One region of the Nocardia sp. CA-145437 genome, then DNA from elsewhere that is predicted to be linked to it. Evidence: riboswitches for the same ligand, from Rfam matches in the RefSeq annotation. Region 1 holds a riboswitch; the other holds the start of a gene.
What was found. A riboswitch is a leader RNA that binds a small molecule or an ion and turns the genes downstream of it on or off. The one in region 1 is predicted to bind magnesium.

Region 1 (4,634 bases):
GAGCAGGGCCGCGACATCACCGTCTCCACCGACGTCCTCGACGCCATCGCCGCCGCCCTGCTGCTCGACGGCCCCGAACGCGCCCACCTGTATGTCCTCGCCGGCCTCAACCCACCCTGCCGCTCCGGCACCGCCACCGCCGGCATCACCCCCGAGACCCGGAACCTCCTCGACGCCTGGGGCCCCCGCCCCGCCGTCCTCCGCAACCGCTACTGGACCGTGCTGGCCTACAACGACGCTGCCCGCGCCGTCTTCGGTTACGAAGCCCCCGGCCACAACTGCCTCATCACCTACTTCACCAACCCCCGCTACATGGCCATGCCCCACCACTGGACCCGCGCCGCCCCCGCCGTCGTCGCCGCCTACCGCGCCGACTCGGCCCCCTGCCCCGACGACCCCGGCTTCGACGCCGTCATCACCGACCTCGCCCGGCGCAGCCCCGAATTCGCCGACCTGTGGTCCCGCCACGACGTCGGCACCCCGGCTCAAGCCGTCAACGCCCTCCATCACCCAGAAGTCGGCGAACTCCACTTCGACACCACCACATTGACTCTCGCCGACCGCCCCGACCAACACGTCGTCCTCTACAACCCGCGCCCCGACACCGACACCGCCGAAGCCCTCGACCGCCTCCACCGCCTCCGCCTCGCGCCACCCGCGTGAAACGGTGGCGGCCGCGCAAGGTGGTGGTGTCACACCCACGATGAGTGCGCACTGTTTACCCATGGCGTGGCCCGGCACGCTGAAGCCATGACGCACAACGGGATCCGCTACGTGAACAAGATCGCCCTCATTACCGGTGGCAGCAGCGGGATGGGGCTGGCCACGGCGCAGCGCCTCATTGCCGAAGGCGCGGAGGTGATCATCACCGGGCGGGACAAGGGTCGGCTGGACGCCGCCGTCGCCGAGCTGGGGGAGCGCGCGACCGCGATCCCCGGCGATGTCACCGACGCCGAGGATCTTGCCGCGCTGGGTCGAACGGTCGGCGAGCGGTTCGGGCGGCTGGACGTGGTGTTCGTGAATGCGGGGGTCGGGGCGTTCCAGCCGTTCACCGCTGTCACCGCCGAGGAGTTCGATCGGATCGTGGGCCTCAACTTCAAGTCGGTGTTCTTCACCGTCCAGCAGGTCCTGCCGCTGGTGTCGGCGGGTGGCGCGATCGTCATCAACGCCTCGTTCGCCACCTATCGGGGTGCGCCCGGTACCGCCCTGTACACCGCCACCAAGGCCGCGGTCGATTCCTTGGCGCGGACCCTCGCGGCGGAGCTGGCGCCCCGGGGGATTCGGGTGAATTCCATCAGCCCGGGCTACACCGACACCCCCGCCTTCCGTGCCGAGACCACACCCGAGACCCAGGCCGAGGCGGCCTCGCGGGTGGCGCTCGGTCGCATCGGCACCTCCGACGATGTGGCCGCCGCGGTCGCGTTCCTGGCCTCCGCGGACGCCTCCTACATCACCGGCCAGGACCTGCTCGTCGACGGCGGGCTCACCACCGTCATTCCCTCGGCCATGGTCTGAAGCGGCTCACTGCTCGGTTTCCACCGGCCGTGGCACCGTGCGCCAGCCGACGCTGGTCACCGCCGGCTCCAGGCTCAGACGGCTCACCGCGGACTCCATCTGGCGATCGTCGCGACGATCGCCGGTGAGCTCGGCCCGCACCTGCACCCGCCCCGGGGACGTGTCGTGACTCGAGATGGACACCAGCCGCAAGTCGGTGCGCGTCAACGACTGCACCAGCAACGCCCGCACCTGCGCCTCGTGCGCGTCGTCGGTGTCGGCGTGGAAGGCGTACAACGCGTCCTGGGCGTCGGTGCCGTCGGCGAGCGGACGGTCCACCGATCGGGCGACCGTGCGCAGCGCGGTATTGACCACCACCACCGCGACCGTGCCCGCCGCGGCCGTCGAGTACATGCCCGCACCCGCCAGCGCGCCGACCGCGGCCGAACACCACAGCGTGGCAGCGGTATTGAGGCCGCGGATATTGAACCCGTCGCGCAGGATCACGCCCGCGCCCAGGAAGCCGATACCCGAAACGATCTGCGCCGCAACGCGGGTCGGGTCGGCGGTGGCGCCGTTGAAGCCGTGCGCGGACAGCAGCACGAACAGGGTCGCACCGGCGGCGACCAGTGCGTTGGTGCGCAGCCCGGCCATGCGGGCCCGGAACTGGCGCTCGAACCCGATGATCGCGCCCAACCCGACGCCGGTGGCCAGGCGGAGCAGCATTTCCCAGGTGGTCATCTCGATCTCCCAGCGGATGACGGCGCACTCGGAAGTGGACGCTACCGGGTGCGCGGCAGCGGCCTGAGGATAAGCGGAGTGTCGCCTGGTGAACGATTGGCTAACGGAACTCGGTCCGGTCCATCGGGCACGACCACCACCTCCTCGGCACACGCGCGCAACGCGACCATCGGGTCGCGTCCATGCCGGGGGAGTGGGACCGGCGGGGAATCGCCGGCACGGGTACCACCCCTCGTAAGACCTTCAGCACTCCACGGCGTAACCCGCCACCAGGGCGGGAGCCGGTCGGGGCATCCCCTTAGCTCGGGGAAGCCTGTCCTGATCCGGGGCGTCTCTCGACGTTCGGGATCGCCGGCCTGTATCCGTGAAGGAGCCTCAGCTAACGACGGCACCTTGCGTCAGCGAGTAAACACCCCGGCGCCGCGCCTCGCAACCCGATGTGACCGCGGTCGCCCGCATCCACGCCGCAACCGATCTGGTGGGAGGGTCAGGGATACATGCCGCGATAGGCGTCGATGGTCGCCACCAGATGGTCCACGATCTGATCGCGCGTGGCGCGCAGCGTGCCGTTGAGCCACGCCGAGAACATGCCCGCATTGCCGCTGGCCATGGTGACCGCGGCCAGCCGCCGCCGCACCGGATCATCGATGTGGGCGAACAGGTGATCCTGGATCAGGCGGGTGAAGGCGGGCATGACCGCGATCGTGGTCTGGCCCAGCCCCGTCGACGAATACGGCTCCACCAGGAACAGTCGCGACTTGCGCGGATCCTGCAGCACCTTGTCCACCAGCGCTTCCGACAGCGCGCGATCCCGATCGGGATCATCGGCGACCGCGAACGCCGTCATCGGATCCAGGAACTCGTCGGCGATCTGGCGGTAGAGCACGTCGAGCAGTTCGTCGCGGCTGGCGAAGGATTCGTAGAAATAGCGGTCGGTCAGCGTGGCGCGCCGGCACACCGCGCGCATGGTGACCGCGCCCGCCCCGGATTCGCCGATCAGGTCCAGTGCGGCCTCGAGCAGCGCGGTGCGGCGCGCCTCACGGCGTTCGGTGAGGGTGGTTCCGCCCCAGATGCGGGGCTCCTCGGCGGGAGGCTGCTCGGTCTGCACCGGGTCAAGAGTAATGCCCGGGCCCGGGTGTGAGCGCACACCCGGCCCCGGACCGGCTCACTTGGTGACCACGCACGCGCTGCCGAGGTTGATGCCGGTGCCGACGGTGACCGTCGCCCACTGCGAGCCGTTGTAGGTCCAGGCCTGCACGTAATGGGTGCCCGTGGAGGTCGGCGTCCAGCTCGAGGTGGCGGTGCCGCCGCTGCCCAGGCTGAACTGCTGCGGACTGAACGTCGCCGAGGCGCTGTCGTAGAGCCACACGTACTCGTTGGGGCTGCCGTTGACGGTGACCGTGTAGGCGCAGTTGGTGCCGTAGCCGCCGCCGATGCTGGTGCCGGTCGCGATGGTCACGCTGCTGACGTAGGCCGACGCGTCGGGCGCGGCGAGCACGAGCGCCGCGGCCGCGGCGAGACAGGTGGCGAACACGGACACGGCCGAGGTGCGTGAGCGGATCATTGTCGATCATCTCCCCAGATGAACGGGATGAATGAGAACCCTGCGACGCCATTGGCGCATAGAGGCAAGTGTCGGTGTTCAGCACCCGCGATAGGCGCGTATCGGACTACTCGGTGCGAACCGGTCACCCCGCCAACGCAATTCGCGATCTCCGGCAATCAGTCGGCTGCCCAGGTCCGAGGTCGAAAGGTGGGGGTTCCCCTAACAATCCCCTAATTCCTGCGCTCACAGCGCAATTCAGCTACTACATCGCTAACGTTCCGATTGTCCGAATCGCCGGGGTGACGAAGCGCAGACACCCACCGGTGATCGGACACCACGCGAGTCCTCTTCCCCGAGACTCGCCTCCCGCGTCCCCGCCGCGCAGCGGGCGCCGCGAACCCCGGCGTCGCCGGGCCGAACCCCGATCCCGGCCCGGCGACGCCGTCTCATAAGCGCCGATTCCGCCACAAGGACGGCGCGAATGCCGTGACGCTGCGATGATCGACCCAGTTTGGATTCAGTTCGGGTAGGCATTGCGAATCAACCTGTGCCGGTGGACTGTTCGAGGTGCAGAAGGATCGCGCAGGATGACCGCAAGCCGGTATGCCAGTAACTCCGATGTAGCCGAGCCTGCCGAGCCGTCGGGCTGGGGCCGACATCTGGGCGTCGGGGACGACATCGCGGACAGTCTCGGTTCCGGACAGCTCGGCGCGCTCATCTTCGCCCGAAAACTGGTGCGCTGCTGGTACATCGCGAACTTCCTGCTCGCGTCGACCCTCGGCTCGGGTGTGGGCCTGTTCGCCTGGGAGTACGGTCAGCGGACCTACGGCGACTGCACGGGCACCGCCACCTG
Region 2 (4,634 bases), 2.0 Mb from region 1:
GTCGCAGCACCAGGGCCCGCGCGAAGCCGACGCGCTGGCGCATTCCGCCGGAAAGCTCCTTGGGACAGGCGTTCTCGAAGCCGCCGAGGCCGATCATGTCGATGGCGTCGGTGACCCGTTCGGCGCGTTCCCGGCTCGGCATGCCCTGGGCGCGCAGCCCGAGCTCGATGTTCTGCCGCACGGTCAGCCACGGCAGCAGCGCGAAGTTCTGGAACACCATGGCGGCGCTCGGATGCGGCGCGGTGATCCGCTCGCCGTGCAGCCGTGCGGATCCCGACGTCGGGGCGACCAGTCCGGCCATGATCCGCAGCAGCGTGGACTTGCCGGACCCGGACCGCCCGATCAGCGCGACGATCTCGCTCTCGCGCAGCTCCAGCGAGACCTCCGAGAGCACCGGCAGCGGCGCACCGGTGGGCCCGGTGTAGTGCTTGCTGACGCGGTCGACGGTGATGATGGGGGTGGACATGGTTGTCCTCCTTTCGAAAACGGTTTCAGTTCAACGAGAAACGCTGTTCGGCCCGGCGCTGCAGCCGACGCCACACCAGCCGGTTGATGGTCACGGTGACGACGCTCATCACCACGGTGCCCAGCAGCACCTTCGGAAACATGTCCGCCGCGGTGGCATTGGTGATGTACGCGCCCAGCCCGTATGCCTGCAGATGGGTGCCGCCCGCCTCGACCACCTCGCCGACCAGCGTGGCGTTCCAGGCCCCGCCGAACGCGGTGATCGCGCCGACCACATAGCCGGGGGCGATCGCGGGCAGGATCAACGACTTCCACCGCAGCCACCCGTGCACGCCGAGATCGTCCATGGCCTCGCGCAGATCGGTCGGGATCTGCCCGGCCGCGGCGATCACGTTGAACAGCACGTACCACTGCGCGCCCAGAGCCATCAGCACGATGCCGCCGATGTTCAGCGAGACGCCGGTCCAGGTGAGCGCCGCGATCACGAAGATGAACAGGAACTGCGCCGGGAAACTGGCCAGCACCTGCACCACCGGCTGCGCGAACCGGCACACCCGCGGGTTCAACCCGATCCACACCCCGACCGGCACCCACACCACGGTGGACATCACCAGCAGCACGATCACCCGGCTCAGACTCGCCAGGCCCATGAGCGTGGCGGGCCCGAATTCGGCCAGCCCGACGGTCCTTTCGAAGTAGGCGGCCAGCGTCCAGGTGCCCCAGGCCAGCGCCGCCAGCAGCAGCCCGAAGAAGACCACGTCCCCGGCCCGGCCGCCGGGACGGTCGTCGTAGGCGGACCGGGTGCTGCGCCCGAACACTCGCATGACGCGATCGATCCCCTCACCGACCGGTCGTGTCACCCGCGCCAGCCGCCCCGGCACCGTGCTGCGCCGCAGCAGGTCCAGCACGAGACTGCGTGGGACTTCGGCGCTTTCGGTGTGCTCCACCCGGAACCGCTCCGACCACGCGGTGAGCGGCCGCCAGAACAGCACGTTCACGACGACGATGGTGGCCACCATGACCAGCGCGCCCAGCAGCAGTCGCGAGACCTGCCCCTGCGAGGTCGCCGCCGCGATGAAGCTGCCCATGCCCGGCAGCGCCTCTTCCCGCCCGGACACCGTGATCACCTCGGACGCGGCGAGCATGAACCAGGCGCCGCCGAAGCTCATCATCCCGTTCCAGATCAACGGCACCATGGCGGCCGGCACCTCCAGCTGCCACAACCGCTGCCAGCGGGTGAGCCGCAGCATGCGGGCGGCGTCGTCGAGCTCCCGCGGGAGGGTGCGCACCGCCTGGTAGTAGGCGAAGGTCATGTTCCAGGCCATCGCGGTGAAGATGGCGAACACGCACACCGCCTCCGCGCCCAGGAAGGAGCCGCGGAACAGCGCCACGAATGCGGACACCGTGATGGAGACCAGCGCCAGCACCGGCACCGATTGCAGCACGTCCACCATCGGGACCAGCACCTTCTCGGCCCGCCGCGAATGCGCCGCCCACTGGCCGACGACCAGCGTGAACAGGATCGAGGCCGCCAGCCCCAGGAACATCCGCAGCGTGGTGCGCGCCGCGTAGTACGGCAGTTCCCGGGGATCGGTCGACACCGATTCCGGTCCGGAGCCCGGCGTCCACGGCACCGACATGTCGCGGAACAGCCGCAGCGCCACGGCGATCAGGAACACGGCCGCGCCGAGCACCAGAAAGTCGACGGCGCGCAGCCGGTTTCGCGGACGCGGCGTCGGCTGCCGTGTTTCGGGACGGTTGGGAATGGTGATCTGGAGCGTCATTGGATGAATCCGCATCTAATCGACAAAGGGCGCGCGGAAATAGGCGCACACCGAATCACGCGAAAGGGTGATGGGGGCGGCGCCGAATACCGGGAAATTACGAGTGCGCGACAGGAGGTCCGGGGTCGTCATCGGTTGTCATCCGACCGGCACCTCCTCACACAGCTCATACGCGGACTCATCAGCGCACACGGGGGAGGTCGACCCGGGGAATCCGGGGAGGACGCACACCCCTCTCGTCAGAGCTTCGGCACTGCACGACGTGTTCCGAATCGGAAAGCCACTTTGGATTACCCCTTAATCCGGGGAAATCTGTCCTAACCTTGGGCGTCTCTCGACGTCGTCAGATCAGTGGCCTGTGTTCGTGCAGGAGCCTCGCCTATCGAGGTGCGTTATCGACGGTAGTAAAGCCCCGATGAGTTGTCAAAGTGTGTACGCGCACGACCGGTCCGATTCGCCTAGTCTGGTCCGCGTGACGAGAGCGACGCGCGTGGCGGTGGGGATCGCCTTGATCGGGCTGGCGGTCGCGGGGTGCAGGTACTCCTCGGATCAGCGGGCCGCGGCGACCGCGAGCGCCGCGCCGAAGGCGGCCGCGCCGTCTCCCGACACCATCGGCCTGTGTGGCGGCGCATCCGACGCCGAGGTGGTCGAGGCCACGGGATCGACCGGTGCGCAACGGGTTTCGGCCAATCCGATCGGCTGCGCCTGGCAGCCCGCCGCGGGCGGCGACTACGCCGTCACCTTCCACTGGTTCCGGGGCAGCTCGCTGCAGGACCGCCGCGACCAGGTCACCACCGGCAGTCCCGCCACCGTCCGGATCGCCGGACAGCCGGGCATCGAATGGCGGGGCGCGCAATCCTGTGAGGTCGCGGTGGCATTCGGCGACACCGACTTCATCGACTGGTCCGAACGGTCGAGCGAGCGCGCCTGCCAGGGCGTGGAGCAGCTGGCCGCGGCCACCCTGACACAGGCGGGGCAGAGTTGATGGCGCGCCGCGGAGTGCGAATCACGGTGGCGGCCTTGGTGATCGCCGCCCTGTCCGGGTGTTCGCACGCCGACCGGCAGGCCGACTCCCGTCCCGCGGCCGATCCGAACCTGCTGGCGGGCTGTGGCCCCCTGGAGGATCAGAAGCTGGCCGCCGCCATCGGCGTCACCGGTATGCGGCGGCAGAGCGAGCCCACGGTGTGCGACTGGACCGCCACGAATCACGGTGGCGGCGTGGTCGACATCACCTATGCCTGGCTGCGGGACGACACGCTCGCGCGGGAGGTGCGGATCGCCGACCGCTTCGGATACCGCGTGGAGCGGCTCGTGGTGCGGAACTTCGGCGGCATGTACTGGCGGGATCCGGCGGATCCGGGTGGTTGCGCGGTGACGGTGGCCGATACCGGCACCGTCACCTGGTGGGTGCGGAACCGCGATCACACCGCGCAGCTCGATCCGTGCGCAGCGGCCATGAATCTGATGAACGCGACGCTCTCGGTCGACGGCATCTGACGCGCGCGGGAACCGATCTCAGTGCTCGAGGAACGTGGCGACGATGTTCCAGAACATGTTCGGGTCCACGGTGTGGAAATCCCAGCTCTCGGTGAGGTTGTGAGTGGTGCTCACGATAGACTTGATATCGAAGTCGTGCCGGGTGGCGGTGCCCTTGGCCTCCACGGCGGTGACGACGTAGGCGGTGGCGGTTTCTGCGGTGTGGGGCACGAGGAAGCTCCAATCGAGTACCGGTCCGGGGGAACGCGTGACAGTGTCCTGGCGTTTCCGTCCAGTCTGATTTCCGTCCGCCCCGCGCGGGAGTTCCGAAAGCGCCAAACCGGTCCGGGACACGCCAACCTTGCTGTGAGGTTGCCGGAATACCGTACGGTAGGTGCGATTTCGGCTCCTCAGCGGGGGTCTTCGGGTTCCGGATCAGCCCGGTCCCGCCACCGCTGCACCGCCCGGCGCAGGCTCGCCGGATCCGCGTAACCCAGGAATTCCGCCTGCTGGGCGCGTGGAAGGTGTTCGGCGCGTTGCAATCTGCGGCGGCGTGCGTGATCCACCTCACGCCGCCAAGTGGTTCCGGCCTCGGACAGCCGGCGCTGGAGTGATCTCGGTGACGTCAGCAGCCGCCGCGCAACCACTTCCAGCGTCGCCGCGCCATCGGCGAGAGCCAGATCGATGGCGTCGCCGAGCTGCTCGAGCCAGGTCACCCCGACCTCCGGGGTGGCGGGCAGGGTGGCCGCGTAGGTCAGCAGCACCGCCGTCAGCTCCGGATCGGCCGACTTCATCGGCAGCGCCAGATCTGCGGCCCGCAGCGTCAGCGCGTCCGCCGGGGCGTCGAAATCGATTGCGCGGGTGCCGAACAGCTCGGTGACGGTGGCGAGATCGGCGGGCGCGGCCTGC

Region 2: it holds a riboswitch for magnesium, as region 1 does, so the genes downstream of both, ACQPYY_RS26210 (ABC transporter permease) here and ACQPYY_RS16875 (MgtC/SapB family protein) in region 1, are expected to answer to the same signal.

The regions. Positions count from the first base shown of each region.
Region 1 is NZ_CP191204.1:3,624,120-3,628,753, forward strand. It holds gene ACQPYY_RS16865 (helix-turn-helix transcriptional regulator) at 1-663, shown strand, start outside; gene ACQPYY_RS16870 (SDR family NAD(P)-dependent oxidoreductase) at 751-1,515, shown strand; gene ACQPYY_RS16875 (MgtC/SapB family protein) at 1,522-2,235, opposite strand; M-box (ykoK) riboswitch at 2,456-2,629, opposite strand; gene ACQPYY_RS16880 (TetR/AcrR family transcriptional regulator) at 2,723-3,343, opposite strand; gene ACQPYY_RS16885 (hypothetical protein) at 3,401-3,799, opposite strand; gene ACQPYY_RS16890 (hypothetical protein) at 4,369-4,634, shown strand, end outside.
Region 2 is NZ_CP191204.1:5,627,979-5,632,612, reverse strand. It holds gene ACQPYY_RS26215 (ABC transporter ATP-binding protein) at 1-466, opposite strand, end outside; gene ACQPYY_RS26210 (ABC transporter permease) at 492-2,249, opposite strand; M-box (ykoK) riboswitch at 2,474-2,643, opposite strand; gene ACQPYY_RS26205 (DUF3558 family protein) at 2,722-3,234, shown strand; gene ACQPYY_RS26200 (DUF3558 family protein) at 3,249-3,746, shown strand; gene ACQPYY_RS26195 (hypothetical protein) at 3,765-3,956, opposite strand; gene ACQPYY_RS26190 (AraC family transcriptional regulator ligand-binding domain-containing protein) at 4,136-4,634, opposite strand, start outside.